Linked DNA regions of Granulosicoccus antarcticus IMCC3135. Each later gene encodes a partner of the first gene's protein in a complex. Links are inferred from orthologs where the notes say so. Each region holds a gene or a part of one and is shown on either strand. Other genes may lie near its edges.

Region 1 (8,688 bases):
ATGATGGTCTCATGCAAATCAAGTTGGTTAGTGATGCCGAGGCAAGCGATGACACAACACCGCTGCTTCGCTCCTCACTCCGAATGTCCCCCGGCGGCAAACTGCAAGCCAGAGTCCGCACTATCAAGTGGCTCATGAACGTACGTCGGTACTAGTACCGCTGAAGGTACGTTCTCTTGTCATACCTACTCTGGTAGCTTGTGGGTTCATTCTAAAAAGTGGTGGCTAGTTTGTTCATGCAAAAATTCCATGGAAAATTGCTGCTTGCTGCAGGTGTCCTGTTTGCTGCACAGGTTGTCAATGCGGCGCCTACAGTCGTGGGTAATATCATTTCCTGGCCGGATGATGGCTGGTATCAGGTGCAATCCCCCTATGGTGCAATAATCTACTGTAATGGCGGAAGTTCGTGTGAGGTAGGGGCGGGCAGGTATAAGGTGATAAATCACACCACGGGTGAATCATTCAGTGACGTTGTCGTAGGTGGTGAAGTGGTGCCTGTCAATGGTGGGGTTTGGGTTGTAGGCGACGTTATTACCTGGCCGGATAACGGCTGGTATCAGGTGCAATCGACAAATGGTGCGACTACTTACTGCAATGGTGGAAGTAGTTGTCAAGTCGACCCGGGGAGCTACTTGGTAGTCAACCATACAACGGGCGAGCGTTTCAGTGGTATCAACGTTATCGGAGAGGAGGTGCCTGGTGATGCGGATATTCGATCTGGAAATGGCCGAATCTTCTGGCCGGATAACGGCTGGTATCAGGTGCAGTCGATAGATGGTGCGACGACCTACTGCAGTGGCGGAAGTAGCTGTGATGTTAGTCCGGGAAGCTACTTGGTAATCAATCATACAACGGGGGAGCGTTTTGACAATATTGTCGTTAAAGACGATGTTGCCGACGGAGACCCCTCAAGAATTCAAGTCGAAGGTAACGTTATCTCATGGCCAGATGATGGCTGGTATGAAGTGCAAGGCATCTACAGCACGCCGACCTATTGTGAGGGTGGGCGTTCATGCACAATGGCTGAGGCAGGGCAATACATCGTTATCAATCACACCACCGGAGAGAGGTTCGTCGGTGTTACTGTCGCCAGCGGGGCCTCTGCTCCAGAGTCAATTGATGTTGAAGGGCTGGTTGATGAGTACTATACGATGCAGAATTTGAAGCCATTCAAATTAATCGAGAAATTTGCGATTGATGTTCTGCAGAAGATAGATGCGGGTGAGCTGGACTATATAAAGTACGCCAGCGATGGCAGTGATCGTCCAGCGGAACTCACTCCAGACTTCAATGGCTTGTCAATAGGCCAGTGGGCCCCCTCATTACTTGATTATCGTTTTGAATGTCCAGAGGGTGGTTATTTTTATACGAGTAAGCAGATACGCGATGAATTCACCTATTTTGCAGATTGTAGGGATAACGGACGGAGTTTCTCAGGCGCTTTTAGCGCTCTGAACGAAGAGGATTTTCCACGTGGAGTGACATTCTATCAGGTAGATTATCGTGATGAAGCTGGAACGATTGAGGCATCTGCCCTTGACTATTCGGCCTATGATCAACAAAACTCGATGCTTGTGCTTGGTATGCGAGCTGATTATCCGAGTTTCCCCAAGTCTATCGTTGATGATTGGGTGTTGCAGGCCGCCAGGTCATTCAATGAATCAACGGGCGAATATGAATTGACATCGTCCAGGATGAACGCCGATGGATTTGAATCCGCAGTTGTGTCAGGAGTTGCATTTTATTATGGCTCGCCTCCTGAGGTGTTGGTCCCGGCCGGTCTCACAACGGTTGAGGGTGAGCAGTTCTACGCATCGGGGTTCAACGGTCAATATTTTCAAGACGGTGGTGCGACGATCTCGGTCGGTAACGAAGGGCGTGAATTTGTACTTAACTATAGCGCCAGCGATGCTCAAACCCTGCAGGTCGATGAGTATGTAGGTGATGGTTCAGTGGTATCACATCAGTTAGCACGCAAGGGTATTTACGATAGTGAAGAGCTGAGTGCTCAATCCTACAATCCGTTCGAGAAAGAGCTTGAGTTTATCTATGCGGAGGATTTTCTTCCCTAGTCGGTTGTGTGCTGCTTGATGGCTATCGTCGTTTCATAGCCTCGAGCAGCAATGCCGACATGCGATGCTGGAAGGGAGGATGAATGTTAGAAAATTGGTGCCTGTCGATGCGCTTGGTATAGCGCAGAGCTTTCGCAGGCCTTAATCGTTGGTTACCTTGCATTGCCCACTGCCTAGTGCACTCGAGCCGCGCGATTCAAGATCGAACCGATGGAGAAAATGGCCAAAACATTGCGCAATCATCGGCCACTTCTGATGAGCTGGTTCAAGGCTAATGGCCAGCTCTCCAGCGGCGTGGTCGAAGGCTTCAACAACAAACCAAAATTCACCATGAGAAAGTCCCACGGCTTCCGTACCTTATGGCCAAAACAACAACTGCAACGGTTACCCATAGCTACCTCCTACATTATCGGCTTTCTTCAAAGTCCCGCCGATCGTGGCAGCAACTAACCGTTCATCCAGGCGGTAGCCCGATCCCCTGTACTTGCCGTTGGATTCTTGTCGAGCCACTTCTCCAGTCAGGCGACGCTCTCACTCGCCTTTTGCGAGTGGAAAGCACATCCGACTTGTTCGCCGGTGGCAAGCTCATGCCTGACGGCTGCTGCCGTGCTACCCAGGCACCTATCGTTAGCGCCATGAAAATCAGCCAATAGAGTCTGTCCCAACGTGAAGTGGGCTCGCCCAATCATCAATAGGTGTGCTGGGATGTTTGCGAGTGGTCGTCGGCGCATATTCTCCCGGGCGCCTCTGAAGCAGTGCCGTGTGCTCAGGCTGTGCTCACCAGTGATTGATACGTGGTGCAATCCACTATCAATCTGTTGAGCGGGGGAGGTGCTAGTCTTTAAGATAGTGATTTAGCAAAAGCCAGAAAGCAAAAAGCCCTAAACAAATAGGGCTATTTACAATTGACTTGGCTCCCTGGGACGGGCTCGAACCGCCGACCCAATGATTAACAGTCATTTGCTCTACCAACTGAGCTACCAGGGAATCGAGTCGAATTGTAAAGACTATTTTTCGGTAGGTCAACCGTTTGGCTTGTATTTTTTCAATCAATCTTCAGCTTGAAGGTACAATTGGTGATCTGATGCGCTTTCTGGAGATTCATGTCCATCAAATTTGACCTGCACACAAGCTACAAGCCGGCAGGACACCAGCCAGAAGCCATTGAAAAGCTGGTTGCTGGTATTGATGACGGTCTGGCTTATCAGACGTTGCTGGGTGTCACAGGCTCGGGCAAGACGTTCACGATTGCCAATATTCTCCAGCAAAAGCAGCGCCCTGCGATCGTGCTGGCACCGAACAAGACGCTGGCCGCTCAGTTGTATGGTGAGTTCAAGGAGTTCTTCCCCAACAACGCGGTTGAGTATTTTGTCTCCTATTACGATTACTACCAGCCAGAAGCCTATGTGCCGGCCAGCGATACGTTCATTGAAAAGGATTCATCCATCAATGAGCATATCGAACAGATGCGACTGTCGGCAACGAAGGCGCTGTTCGAGCGCCGGGACACCGTTATCGTGGCCACTGTGTCGTCCATATACGGCCTCGGAGATCCGCAGCAATACCACAAGATGGTGCTGCACCTTAAAAGGGGGGAGATCGTCAATCAGCGCGATGTACTCAGACGCCTCGCCGAGTTGCAGTACACCCGCAATGATACGGAGCTCAAACGCGGTACCTACCGGGTACGTGGAGAGATCATCGATGTATACCCGGCAGATTCGGAAAGGAATGCAATCCGTGTAGAGCTTTTTGACGACGAGATCGAGGCTCTGAGTTTTTTCGACCCTCTGACCGGGGAGGTTGTGCAGAAGGTGCCGCGGCTGACGATATATCCGAAGACCCATTACGTCACGCCAAGAGAGCGCCTGCTGGATGCAACGGACCTGATCAAGGATGAATTGCGCGAACGGCTGGAGCAACTGACTGCTGCCGGCAAGCTTGTGGAGGCCCAGCGGCTTCAGCAGCGCACGCAGTTCGATCTGGAGATGATCTACGAGCTGGGCTACTGCTCTGGTATCGAGAACTATTCACGTTACCTGTCTGGCCGGCTTCCTGGTGAGCCACCGCCGTGTCTGTTCGACTATCTACCGGAGGACAGTCTGCTGTTCATCGATGAAAGTCATGTCACGGTGCCGCAGTTGGGTGCGATGTACAAAGGTGATCGTTCACGCAAGGAAAATCTGGTCAATTTCGGATTCCGAATGCCCTCGGCACTGGATAACCGGCCGCTCAAATTCGAGGAGTGGGAGTTGTTGTCACCGCAGACAATCTTTGTATCGGCAACTCCTGGCAACTATGAGCGCGATCATGCAGACCAGACAGTGGAACTGGTCGTCAGGCCAACGGGTCTGATTGACCCTGATGTGGAAATTCGTCCGGCCCGGACTCAGGTTGAAGATGTGCTGTCGGAGATTCATGACAGAGTCTCTCGCCATGAGCGGGTGCTGATCACCACGCTAACCAAGCGCATGTCAGAGGATCTGACCGACTTTCTTGGTGAGCATGATGTCAAGGTGCGTTATCTGCATTCCGACGTGGATACCGTCGAGCGCAGCGAAATCATTCGCGATTTGCGATTGGGTGTTTTCGATGTCATCGTCGGAATCAACCTGTTGCGCGAGGGACTCGATCTGCCGGAAGTCTCACTGGTGGCAATACTGGACGCCGACAAGGAGGGCTTTCTGCGCTCCGAACGATCGTTGATACAAACCATTGGCAGAGCCGCGCGTAACTTGCACGGCAAAGCGATTCTGTACGCAGATAATCTGACAGGGTCGATGCAGCGCGCTATCGATGAAACCAATCGTCGTCGCGAGGTTCAGATTCGATACAACCTGGATCATGGCATCACGCCGGTGGGTATTACCAAGTCCATCAACGATGTGATGGAGGCGGGTGGTTCCTCGCAGGGAGACAAGCGGCGTGGAAGATCAGCAACAGGAAAAAGTGCGAAGACGGCCAGTGTGGCAAAGATCGAGAATTTGTCGGCGGCACAGGCAGCTAAACGCATAAAGGAGCTGGAAAAGGAAATGTACGAATGTGCGCGTAATCTGGAATTCGAGCGTGCCGCAGCTCTTAGAGATGAACTTGAGCAGGTCAGGGAAGTGGTTTTCAAGGAAGGCTGATGTGACCGAGTTCGGGTGATCGAATGGCGAGGCAACGGCTGCAGAGCCTTGCGGTCGCTAAGGGCTGGGACAGAAATATGATTTTATTCTGTCTCCAGCCCTAAGGTTGGAACACACAGGAAGTGGTTTTCTGAGCCACGTTTTTGTCAAGAACCGGCAATCACGAGTTGCCAACAGTCATAGTCTTGTGCGGTGCTCGCATCGCCGTCAGATCGAGGAGATTGGAAAATGCTAGAAGCGTATCGCAAACACGTTGCTGAGCGTGAGGCTGAAGGCGTGGTGCCCCAGCCGCTGAATGCAGAGCAGGCTGCTGGTCTTGTTGAGCTGATGAAATCTCCGCCTGCGGGTGAAGCAGATTTTCTGCTGCATCTGCTGGTACAACGTATTCCTGCCGGGGTTGATGAGGCGGCTTACGTCAAGGCCGGCTTTCTGGCGGCACTGGCCAAGGGTGAGGCCAGTTCGCCATTGATCAGTCGAGTTTCCGCGGTTGAGCTGCTGGGAACCATGCTGGGTGGCTACAACATCCAGCCGCTGATCGGGGCGCTGGATGATGCTGAACTGGCCGAGACGGCCGCCAAAGCGCTTTCGCATACCTTGCTTATGTTCGATGCCTTTCATGACGTCGAAGAGAAAGCCAAAAATGGTAATGCGGCTGCTCAGAGCGTGCTGCAATCCTGGGCTGATGCCGATTGGTTTCTGTCAAAAGACGATGTTCCCGAAAAAATTACCGTGACGGTTTTCAAGGTGCCAGGGGAGACCAATACCGATGATCTGTCGCCAGCAGTCGATGCCTGGAGCCGACCGGATATTCCGCTACATGCCAAGGCCATGTTGAAGTTTGAACGCGAGGGATTTACTGACAAGCCGCTGGAAACTATCGAAGAGCTCAAGGGCAAGGGTTTTCCGCTGGCTTATGTCGGTGATGTTGTTGGTACCGGCTCTTCGCGCAAGTCTGCCACCAACTCGGTTCTGTGGCATATGGGCGACGATATCCCGTTCATTCCCAATCGCCGTGATGGTGGGTTTGTACTGGGTAGCAAAATTGCCCCGATCTTCTACAACACACTTGAAGATGCAGGCGCATTGCCGATTGAGTGCGATGTAAACAGTATGGAAATGGGCGATGTCATCGATATCTATCCGATCGAGCAGAAGCTGACTCGACACGATAGCAACGAAGTGCTCAGCACTTTCGAGTATGGCAACGAGGTGTTGCTGGATGAAGTGCGGGCCGGTGGACGCATTCCCTTGATTATCGGGCGTGGTCTGACAGATCGGGCTCGTGAATCTCTGGGTCTGGAGGTCAGTACGGTGTTCAAGCGTCCTGGCGCGACCGAGGCAAGCAGCAAAGGCTACACACTGGCCCAAAAAATCGTCGGCAAGGCCTGTGGTGTTGCTGGCATTCGTCCCGGCCAGTACTGTGAGCCAAAGATGACGACGGTGGGCTCCCAGGATACGACGGGTCCGATGACTCGTGACGAACTGAAAGATCTGGCTTGTCTGGGTTTTTCAGCTGATCTGGTCATGCAGTCGTTCTGTCATACCGCGGCCTACCCCAAGCCCATTGATGTGAGCACGCACCACACTCTGCCAGACTTCATGTCGACTCGTGGTGGTGTGTCCTTGCGTCCCGGTGACGGTATCATCCACTCTTGGCTTAACCGCATGCTGTTGCCTGATACTGTCGGTACCGGTGGTGATTCGCACACCCGTTTTCCCATGGGTATTTCATTCCCGGCAGGTTCCGGACTGGTTGCCTTTGCCTCGGCAGTCGGTGTCATGCCTCTGAACATGCCTGAGTCTGTGCTGGTGCGTTTCAAAGGCACCATGCAACCAGGCATTACTTTGCGTGATCTGGTCAACGCCATCCCCTATGCGGCGCTCAAGCGTGGCCTGCTGACGGTTGAGAAGAAGGGCAAGAAGAACGTCTTCTCGGGCGCCTGTGTCGAGATTGAAGGTCTGAAGGATCTGAAGCTGGAGCAAGCCTTTGAGCTGGCTGATGCAACGGCAGAACGTTCAGCTGGTGGTTGTACGATCAAGCTGGACATCGAACCGTTGAAGGAATACATCACCTCCAATATCACTTTGCTTCGCTGGATGATTGACGGCGGCTACGCGGATGCGCGCACATTGGAACGTCGTGCCCGCAAGATGGAAGAATGGTTGGAGAACCCGACACTGCTGGAAGCCGATGCGGACGCTGAGTATGCCGAAATCATTGAAATCGATCTGAATGAAATCAAGGAGCCCTTACTGGCTTGTCCGAACGATCCAGATGATGTGAAGCCGCTGTCTGAAGTTCAGGGCGTGAAAGTGGATGAAGTGTTTATCGGTTCATGCATGACCAATATCGGTCATTACCGGGCTGCGGGTAAGTTGATTGAAAAGTCCGGCCAGTATGTCGATACCGTTCTCTGGATTGCACCGCCAACGCGTATGGATGAGCACCAGCTGAAGGAGGAGGGCTACTACAATATTTTTGGTGCGGCAGGTGCGCGACTCGAAATTCCAGGCTGTTCCCTGTGTATGGGTAATCAGGCTCGGGTCAAGCCAGGCGCTACGGTGGTGTCTACTTCTACGCGTAACTTTCCGAACCGTCTGGGTGCCGGTGCATTCGTTTATCTGAGTTCAGCAGAGCTGGCAGCCGTTGCAGCCCTGCTGGGGCGATTGCCGACGGTGGAGGAGTACATGAGCTACGTCAAGGATCTGGAAGCCATGGGAGATGAGGTCTATCGTTACCTCAACTTCAATGAGATTGCAGAGTTTCAGCATTCAGCTGAAGAGGCCAAGGTCAAGTTCAAGGATATTCCGGTATCCATTCAAATGGCCAGCTAACAATCATGAGCTGAACCAGGCGACGCTCTTCTACGAGAGCGTCGTCAACCAACAACCAACTTGATCTGAACTACAGTCGCTGGAGTCGCAAGTCGGCTTCTTTCAGGTATTGGGTTCTGCTGAACAACAGTTTGGGCCGTGAGCCTCCGCATTGACGCCACAGTACGACCGATCGAATTCCGCCAAGAAGTGCTGCACGAATGGTTGATGCAACCTCGTTATCGTTCAGAAAATCAGGATCGCCGCTGACCATGATTCGAGGACTTAGATGGCTGATGCTGCTGCGATACAGATTGGCCAGATTGCTGATCATGGCCGAGTCATCGATTTCCATGTCCATGGACTGCGTCCGGCTGATGCCGATGCGAAGCTGTTCGACCGTATCTTCGTCGTGCAGGATATTGGTGCCCAGCTGAATAAGCGCTAGTGCATATCGGGCAATGTCCAGATCACGAGACTCGTTGTTACCGCCAAGCTGGCTTTTCAAAATTCGCAAGCCGGTGGCAATATTCTGGGCACTGCCACCATAGGCATCAATGACGCGATCGCTGGAGAGCGTCAAGATGGAACGTAATGTTCCCGCCAGCTCGTCCTTGTCTGCGGTGCCGGTTGTCGCCAGTGTCTTGCACAAGTGAACGGATTGGAAGATGCCG
Region 2 (8,726 bases), 5.6 Mb from region 1 along the record:
CCTGCTGGAAGATCTGGACATGATTCGTGAACGAGCATTGTTGTTACAGGAGCAGATAGTGGAGCAACGTGGTGAAGCCATGAATGCCCGCCTGTTTGTATTGTCTGTGATTTCAGCCGTTTTTCTGCCACTGGGATTTTTTACAGGCCTGTTTGGCGTCAATGTCGCTGGCATGCCCGGTGTCGAAAACCCGCTGGCGTTCGGCATGTTGTGCTTGGCAATGGTCCTGTTTGCGTTGCTGATCGTTTGGTTGTTTCGCCGCCTGCGGTGGATCTGAAAAGCGTGTTCAGGAATGGATAAACGTTCTTTGCATCAGATAACTGGATAAATACTCAGGTTTCCTGCTGCGTTCTGCGCTGTCCGTTGCTACCATGCAGCCATGGATGTATCAGACCTTATAGATTCCCTGAACGATGTACAGCGTCAGGCCGTTAGCGCTCCTCCGGGACACTTGCTGGTTCAAGCCGGTGCCGGTAGCGGCAAGACACGTGTGCTGGTGCACCGCATTGCATGGCTCAATAGGGTGGAAGGCATTTCGCCCTTCGGCATCATGGCGGTTACTTTTACCAACAAGGCGGCGCGTGAAATGCGATTGCGGGTTGAGCAATTGCTGGGTCAGCCTGTCGGGCCCATGTGGATAGGCACCTTTCACGGCATTGCACATCGATTTCTGCGCATGCATTGGCAGGAAGCCAAGTTACCGCAGGCATTCCAGATTCTCGATTCAGATGATCAGCTACGTGTCGTCAAGCGAGTGATTCGAACGCTGGAGCTGGATGAAACTCTTTTCCCGCCTCGCCAGGTTCAGTGGTTCATCAATGGTCACAAGGATGAAGGCCGCAGGCCTGCGCATATCGATGATGAAAATGATCCGATAACGGCACAATATATCCGTGTTTACACGGCCTACGAGGCAGCGTGTAAACGTGCAGGCGCGGTGGATTTTGCAGAATTGCTGCTAAGAGCACTGGAAACCTTACGAGATACGCCAGCTTTGTTGGCGCATTACCGCAAGCGTCTGCAACATTTACTGATTGATGAGTTCCAGGATACCAATGCTATTCAGTACGCCTGGATCCGCTTGCTGGCTGGCGATACAGGGCACGTTTTTGCCGTTGGTGACGATGATCAGTCCATCTATGCCTGGCGTGGTGCGCGGGTAGAAAACATTCTCAATTTCGACCAGGATTTTCCCGGTGCCGAATTGATACGACTGGAGCAGAACTATCGCTCTACCAGTAACATTCTCAATGCCGCCAATGCCCTGATTGACAAGAACCAGGGGCGTCTGGGAAAGAACCTCTGGACCGAAGGCGGCGCGGGTGAACTGATTACCCTGTACAACGCCTATAACGAAACCGATGAAGCAAGGTTCATCGTCGAAACCATTGTCGATCGTATCGCCGATGGCGCCATGCGACGTGACTGTGCCATTCTCTATCGCTCCAATGCCCAATCCCGCGTTATTGAGGAATACCTGGTAGCCGCCGGTGTTTCCTATCGGGTTTATGGCGGGCTGCGCTTCTTCGAACGTTCGGAAATCAAGGACACTCTGGCGTATCTGCGATTAGCCACCCACAGCTACGATGATGTCTCTCTGGAGCGCATCATCAACCAGCCGGCTCGCGGTATTGGTGACAAGACGGTAGGGGAGATCCGTAACGAGGCGCGTGCGCGCAACATCCCTCTGTGGGAAGCGGCTAACGAGCTGGTTAATGCAAAGCGTCTGAGTGGTCGCGCCAACACGGCGGTGGCCAAATTCCTGTCATTGATCGAGTCCATGCGAGAAGCCATTATCGAGCAGAGCTTGCCGCAACAGGTGCAGACGGTCAGTGAGCTGAGTGGTCTCATTGAGCATTTCAAGAAAGACACCAGCGATCGCGGACAAAGCCGGGTGGAGAACGTCGAAGAACTGTCCAATGCTGCTCGTACCTTCGCGCATCATAATGACGACGAACCTGAGATGAACGCCATTGACGAATTTCTCGCACATGCCGCATTGGAAGCGGGAGAGGGTCAGGCTGAAGCTGACGACAATGCCGTGCAGTTGATGACCTTGCACTCAGCCAAAGGGCTGGAATTTCCAGTGGTCTTCATGGCTGGAATGGAGCAGGGTCTGTTCCCTCATCAGCGCTCGGCAGAAGATCCGGTGCGCATGGAAGAGGAACGACGATTATGCTACGTGGGTATCACCCGGGCTGAGCGCAAGTTGTATATGTGCATGGCCGAACAACGGCGTCTGCATGGACGAGACCAGTACAACCCGCCATCAAAGTTCATCGCCGAATTGCCCGCAGAATTACTGGAAGAGATTCGACCACGCATGCAAGTCAGCACGCCGGTCTATCGGCCAAAGCCTTCCACACGATTTGTCGAAGAGGCGAATGATACGGGACTCAGTGTCGGCCAGATGGTCAAACACGGCAAGTTCGGTGTGGGTGTGGTGCTTGATCAGGAAGGTCGTGGCAAACAGGCCCGTGTTCAGGTCAATTTCGAAGAGGCTGGCAGCAAATGGCTGGTGCTGGCCTACGCCAATCTGCAGCCGGTCTGAGCCGGTCAAGAGCAGGAGCCTGTTCGAGAATATGTCGGCCTTCGGGCCGGCCGCCATCATCAGCAAGCCCCGTTACTCTGGCTTTGAATAACTTCAGATGATTCCGGCCTCAAGGCTGGCGGCCATGGCCAAGCCCAGCTCTTCACACTGAGTAATGAATTCTTCATTGAATTCGCCCCTGCATATCAGAGGTTCCTGGACGACTCGCCAACGCAGGCCTGTCGTGATGCTTTCTATCGCTCGGCGTGTACCGGTACCATCATGGCCTGCGCGAACATAGAAGGTAAAAGGCATTCCCTGGGTCGTCTCCAGGCATTCATAGTAGCAACGATCGAAGACGTCCTTGATCAGCCCCGCCATATATCCAAGGTTTTCGGTCGTACCGATTATGATTGCCTGAGCTGTCTTGATATCTTCTGGGCGTGTGTCCAGAGGGGCGATATACCTGACGTCTACGTTGGAGATTTCCTGATTACTGGCTCCACTGATGACGGCTTCTAGCAGACGCTTGGTATTCTCCGAAGGCGCATGAGAAATAATAAGCAATCTCTTGGTATCGACCATATTATTCAGACTCCTGGTGAACCCTCGGGCGTAGATATCTTTTGGTAATCAGTAGTTCGGATTGGCTATCCAGTCTTGGTAAACAAGCTGGACGCTTGGTCGTTGCATGACCTTGTCAGCAATGCGTTTCACATTCGGAAACTGATCGATATCCGGATGCCCCAGTGATGGCCGTAACCAGGTTGTCAGCGCGAATAGGTATATATCTGCCAGGCTGAACTGTTCACCCAGCAGCCATTGCTTGTCAGCGATTTGTTCATCGATCACTTTCCAGGTTTCACCGAGCCTGCGATTGCCACGTCGCTGAGCATTTGATTCGTCCGCTGCGGTATCTGAAAAACGATCGGGATAATAGGATAAGAGTAGCCATGGACGCACTTTTAGGTGCGTAGTACAGCTTGTACATATTGATATCCTATACGAAGATGTGTTCAATCATGCAGGTCTGGGCAGCACTTCAATCCTCATCCCGGCTGTCTTCCATAAGCGCTTTTCTTATCGGGTCCCCAAAAAGTATCAGGGTATAAAACTCGCCAGCTTCCAGCCCTAAGGTCAGAGGTGACAAGCGGTCCAGCGAATCGACCAGGCTATAGGTCCCCGGGGAGGCCGATTGGTAATCAGTTTGTTGACCAAGGCTGGCCGCTGACATTGTTCCCAGATCAACCTCCGCGCCACCGGGCTGGTTGCCGGCAGGCACCAGGCTTATGCTGGCTGTCTGGTCATCGGCATCGAGCGGACTGACTTGCAGTAGACGGATCCTGGCAACGCCATCATCACTCGGTTGTTTTTGAGTGAAAATGGGAATGACTTCAACACTGGGTAGTGAGTTGTCACTACCTGTCTCGGTAGCATCAGCGGCAAGCCGGTTACGGGCAATCAGAGTGGAGACCGAGAACGCACCGAGGTTCAGAGGAGACAACACCAGGACGGTTTCCGCCGTTGAAACATTCGTCACGTTCAGCGCGGTTGCCTCCAGTGCTATCTCTGTCTCACCACTGATCGATGTTGGCGAAACGCTCTCCGCAAACAGCGTAACTGCGCCTGGAGAGGTTGAGGCATTCAAAAAGGCGTCGCTGAAGTTCAGCAAAGACACTAAAGGCTGCGGATTAGTACTGCTTATCTGTAGATTTTCGAAGGCTCTCGAATCTTGCTGATCATCAGGTTCGGATGCACCTGGCTCTTGGCCGGTGTCGGTGGGCGGTGTCTCGACACTATCATTATCATCCGGCTCGTCTGGGTTCGGATTCGGACCTACAGCGTCAGGAATGTCCAGACTGAAATCCTGACCGTCACCGGTTCCGAATATTCCACCATCGCAGCCAGACAATATGAGTAACGTACAAAGCAGCAAAAGCACCTTGTTGCCTGCTCGGAATCGGTTCATGTTGGTTTATCTTCCTTGTCAGATGCGGCCGCCAGTTCGTCCTGTGAGCTTATATCTTCTATCCAATAAACGCCCAGACCAATTCTATGACTGCCCTCACCCGTGACTGAGGAGGTTGTACCCTTGTCGAACCCTGCCAGTGATTTATCCAGCACTTTGAGTAAAGCCATGCCTTGCTTTGCGCTGAGTTTGCGAAAATGCTCTCGTCCTTCTGTCGTGACATCGTCATAAGCTACGCTCATCTGCAGACGACGCTGATCGGTCTTGTGCAGATTGTGCTCCAGAGTCGTCAGCAAGTCAGTAGCACTGAGGGCAAAGATATCCAGCAGGGCTGATTCACTCTGATGAGGTACATAGCCTGCATGTTGCAGCGTGACCTTATCCTCTTGATGATCGACGGTACCGACGCGTTTCAATTCATCGAGCATGGCACGTGCCGGTACATCGCCGCCATAGCGTTTGACGAGCTGGTTGAAGCTATCTTCCGGATCTCCATAGCGCAGAACATCAGGCTTGCCACGATCGTTCTGAAATTCCTGATCCTGGAGCCAACCGGTCACTACGCGAACGGCACGATTGAATTTGCTGACACCGGTGCCCACCTCACTGGGCAACTCACGAATGCGTTTGACCTCTTTACGGTTGATGCCGGTCATGATGGCCATGCGTGAGACCGTGGGGGACTTACCTTTAATGCCGAAGTGCTCACTCGCTTCGGTGACGTAAGCCTGTTTGGCCCAATTGGCAAACTCGGCATGTGAGACACCATGGCGCAGCAGCAGGCGCACCAGTGGCGATAGAACTTTGGTTACAGCTTTTTGCAGGCTTTCGTGCATACTTATTCAGATGATGTCCGGTGCCCAAGTGTCTGTCTGGCAGCAACTCTTTGCACAGCCGGTGAAAGCACTTGCGATCGCATAGGGTTCATGTACAAGCAGTTGGGATATTAATCCCACCTATCGGCAGATATTAACAGGAATTCAGTGTGAAACGACAATCAAAAGCCAGATCTGCAGATTCCTCAGCTTCCAAACGTGCTGTTGAGTCTCAATTCACGTTTCCGGCCTTCGGTTGCTGGGTCAATATTTTTGAACCTGCGGTCGCTGAACTCGTGGGTGCCTGTGGGTACCAGTACGCCCTGATCGACATGGAACATAGCCCGGTAACGGTCGATTCTGTCCTGCCCATGGTTCGGGCCGTGCAGCTGGGTGGTGCGAAAGCTATTGTGCGTGTGCCGGAGAAACAGAGTGCCTGGATCGGACGACTCATGGATATGGGGGTTGACGGCATCATGGTACCCATGGTGAACAACGCTGCGGAGGCAACAGAGTTGGCTCAAGCGACGATATACGCACCGGAAGGTACTCGTGGCATGGCAGCCGGTATTGTGCGGGCCAGCAACTATGGTTTGAATACCGCCGAGTATCTACAAAACTATCGTGATAATTTCATGCTGATTGTGCAGATTGAAACGCGTGAAGGCATGGAGCAGGCAGAGCAGATTGCCGCGGTTCCCGGTGTGGACTGCGTCTTTATCGGGCCAAGCGACCTGGCAGGCAGTCTGGGTCATCGAGCTCAACCGGAACATAAAGAAGTTCGCGCGGCCATACGCCAGATCTACAAGAATGTCAAAAAGACCGGCAAACCGGTATCGACGTTGAACTTCACCAGTCGTAACGCTAAACAATTGATTACCGATGGTTTCGACCTGGTATTCAGCGGTAGTGACATGACGATGCTGAGTAAGGCCTTGCAACAGGATGTTGCAAACAATCAGAAAATTGTTCAGGGACTGGTTGGCAGCAAGTAGAGGTTTGTGAACGTTGGTTTGCCATCCACGCACTGGCTGGCATCCAGCGGTACAACGATCATTACCAGGGTTCGGGACAGCATCGCTGACAGCGCCAGGGTTTCTATTTCTTCCTGACGTGCCGCACCTGTCTCGCTACTGGTGTCCATACGCAAGATATTGCTTCGACAACTACTTGGCCCGACCTCGTGTCCTCCGATATGCAGGGTCAGGTAGTCCCGGCCATCGAAGGTACCGCGCTGTACCTCGTTGAGCTGAGTAGCAATGGATACCTGGGTCGGCGGAGACACTGAGCTAGCCGTCGCAGAGCCTGCCATCAGAGTGCAAATCACCGTAACAGTGATAGTCCACAGGCATAGGCATGTATTTTTCAGGCAGCGTGTCAAGTTCATGGAGTCTCTGTAAGACAGTAAAGTCCCGTGGATCAGTTTGAACTGACTATCGGCTTTGCACAACGTTCGCATCAGGGTAATAAGCGCATGTTTTGGACCAGTTGGGTTTGCTGTGTTCCAACTATCGGTTACACATCTGCGTTCCTGGCAGAGTCGCGCATATTGTCATTTAAAACCGCTGACTGAATCACGATTTGCTGTCATGGCAGTTTCACACACTCAAAGTGCTAAGCGTGTCATTTCAAGGTGTGAGTGTCAGTTTTATGACGATCCAATATTCTGAACTGAGGCACATTAGTGCCCATGCTTCACATAATGTCTAGTGTATTGGTAGACGTGGGATTGTGTATTGGGCTACATTACCGACGGCTGATCGGCAATAATTGTTGTGCCGGTCCAGAACAAGATAACGATGCCCACCAAATCGGCTCGACAGTACACAGTGTCACCACACTTTCATTTTTTGTAGTTAATCATCTAGAGACTAGCCATATGTCACGACGTCACTTCCTGAAAACAGGTGCCGGAGCAGCAGGCGCTGCGGCGGTTGCAGGCACCGGACTAATCACTTCAGCACCCGCGATCTCACAAGGGCGCGAAAAGCTGGTCATGGTCACGACCTGGGGACGCGGGTTGGCTGGTGTTTTCGATGCTGCTCAACGAGTTGCAGATTCGGTGAATGCCATGTCCGATGGCACACTGGAAATCGAAATCAAGGCTCAGGGCGAGTTGGTTTCTGGTATTCCGGCTGTATTCGACGCAGTAACGGCAGGTCAGGCAGACATGTACCACGGTGCGGATTACTACTGGGTTGGCCAGCACCCCGCATTTGCCTTTTTTACAGCCGTGCCATTTGGTATGACAGCGCTAGAGCTGAACAACTGGTATTACCACATGGGTGGTCACGATCTGCATCGGGAACTGGGTGAAGAATTTGGTCTGGTCTCCTTCATGGCCGGTAACACGGGTGCTCAATCAGGTGGCTGGTTCCGCAAGAAAATCGAAAGTGCAGATGACTTCAAAGGTCTGAAATTCAGAATGCCGGGCCTGGGTGGTGCAGCACTGGGCAAGCTCGGTGCTTCGGTTCAGACAATCGCAGGTTCTGAGGTTTATCAAGCACTTGCTTCTGGCGCTATCGACGGAACTGAGTGGATCGGACCGTGGGCAGATGAGAAAGCCGGCTTCCAGGAAATCACCAAGTTCTACTACACTTCCGGATTTCATGAGCCAGGTGCTGGTCTGAATATTGGCATCAATGCTGATCGTTGGGCTTCACTGAAACCACATCACCAGAAGATGATTGAAATTGCCTGTGGTGATGCAAACTCATGGAACCTGCATCAGTACCTCGCCAACAATGCAACCGCACTGGATCGCCTGGTTGCCGGCGGCGTAACACCACTGGAATTCCCTGATTCGGTTTGGGATGCCTTTGGCAAAGCTTCCAGAGAAGTTCTGGATGAAAACATGGATGACGAATTTTTCGCAAAAACACACGATTCAGTCATGAGCAGCATGAAGTTGTCTTCACGCTGGGCTGATTTGTCAGATGGCATCTACACTCGTCAGCGTTCACGCGTTACTGGTGGTTAGTCAACTGCTTTAAACGTAGTACAACATCACGGCTGCAATATCATGCTTCTACTCGATTACCGCAAGGTTCGGGTCTACCGAGATCCGAGGATTTCGATGCATGATGTTGCAGTTTTTGTTTTTCCGATTGAATAGTTCTGGAGACGAGCTTGGAGGTACTTCTTTCTATATTGGTGGGTTTGGCTAATGGCCTGCTCGACCTGGTGATGCTGCCGTGGACGATCTGGCAGTGGTTCCACATGGAAGTACTCAAGGAGCGCATGGTCGCCCTGACGCTGGGCGGGATGTCCTCTGAATTTCTGTACATGATGCTCAGCCTTGTGTTGCTCATCCTGGTACTGAGTCTGTTCAACAGACGGTTTCTCAAAGCGACGGTGCTTTCGCTGGAATCTTTCAATCGTCGTATTGGTCAGTTTGCTTCCTGGTTTGTCC

The links.
Region 2: the proteins of uvrB (region 1) and uvrD are in contact, whole or in part, in a crystal structure (PDB 7EGT), measured with the Thermus thermophilus proteins. The link is inferred for Granulosicoccus antarcticus IMCC3135 from one-to-one orthologs. Residues at the interface, in WP_096411307.1 of Thermus thermophilus: Glu23, Leu25, Arg26, Asp27, Gly28, Glu29, Arg30, Phe31, Arg55, Glu326, Asp327, Phe328, Glu379, Ser382, Gln383, His398, Gly400, Arg401; in WP_096412145.1 of Thermus thermophilus: His654, Arg656, Phe657, Gln666, Asp668, Glu669, Lys680, Arg681, Leu682, Ser683, Lys685, Tyr686, Ala687.

What each region holds. Positions count from the first base shown.
Region 1 is NZ_CP018632.1:5,601,747-5,610,434, reverse strand. Bases 2,761-5,687 are described here. They hold uvrB (excinuclease ABC subunit UvrB), read left to right. Parts: upstream 2,761-3,175; coding sequence 3,176-5,200; downstream 5,201-5,687. Other genes in these bases: acnB (bifunctional aconitate hydratase 2/2-methylisocitrate dehydratase), read left to right, coding at 5,429-5,687. In the rest of the region: IMCC3135_RS24335 (hypothetical protein), read left to right, coding at 1-155; IMCC3135_RS24330 (hypothetical protein), read left to right, coding at 237-2,072; more of acnB, read left to right, coding at 5,688-8,035; high frequency lysogenization protein HflD, read right to left, coding at 8,106-8,688. UniProt on the Escherichia coli protein: The UvrABC repair system catalyzes the recognition and processing of DNA lesions. A damage recognition complex composed of 2 UvrA and 2 UvrB subunits scans DNA for abnormalities.
Region 2 is NZ_CP018632.1:30,809-39,534, forward strand. The notes cover bases 1-2,965. They hold uvrD (DNA helicase II), read left to right. Parts: upstream 1-379; coding sequence 380-2,551; downstream 2,552-2,965. Other genes in these bases: IMCC3135_RS00135 (zinc transporter ZntB), read left to right, coding at 1-277; IMCC3135_RS00145 (flavodoxin family protein), read right to left, coding at 2,645-2,965. Also shown: more of IMCC3135_RS00145, read right to left, coding at 2,966-3,115; IMCC3135_RS00150 (glutathione binding-like protein), read right to left, coding at 3,164-3,493; IMCC3135_RS00155 (hypothetical protein), read right to left, coding at 3,573-4,499; IMCC3135_RS00160 (DUF6502 family protein), read right to left, coding at 4,496-5,335; IMCC3135_RS00165 (HpcH/HpaI aldolase family protein), read left to right, coding at 5,485-6,309; IMCC3135_RS00170 (hypothetical protein), read right to left, coding at 6,285-6,701; IMCC3135_RS00175 (TRAP transporter substrate-binding protein), read left to right, coding at 7,194-8,294; IMCC3135_RS00180 (TRAP transporter small permease subunit), read left to right, coding at 8,444-8,726. UniProt on the Escherichia coli protein: A helicase with DNA-dependent ATPase activity. Unwinds DNA duplexes with 3'-5' polarity. Translocates on single-stranded DNA with 3'-5' polarity. Initiates unwinding more efficiently from a nicked substrate than double-stranded DNA.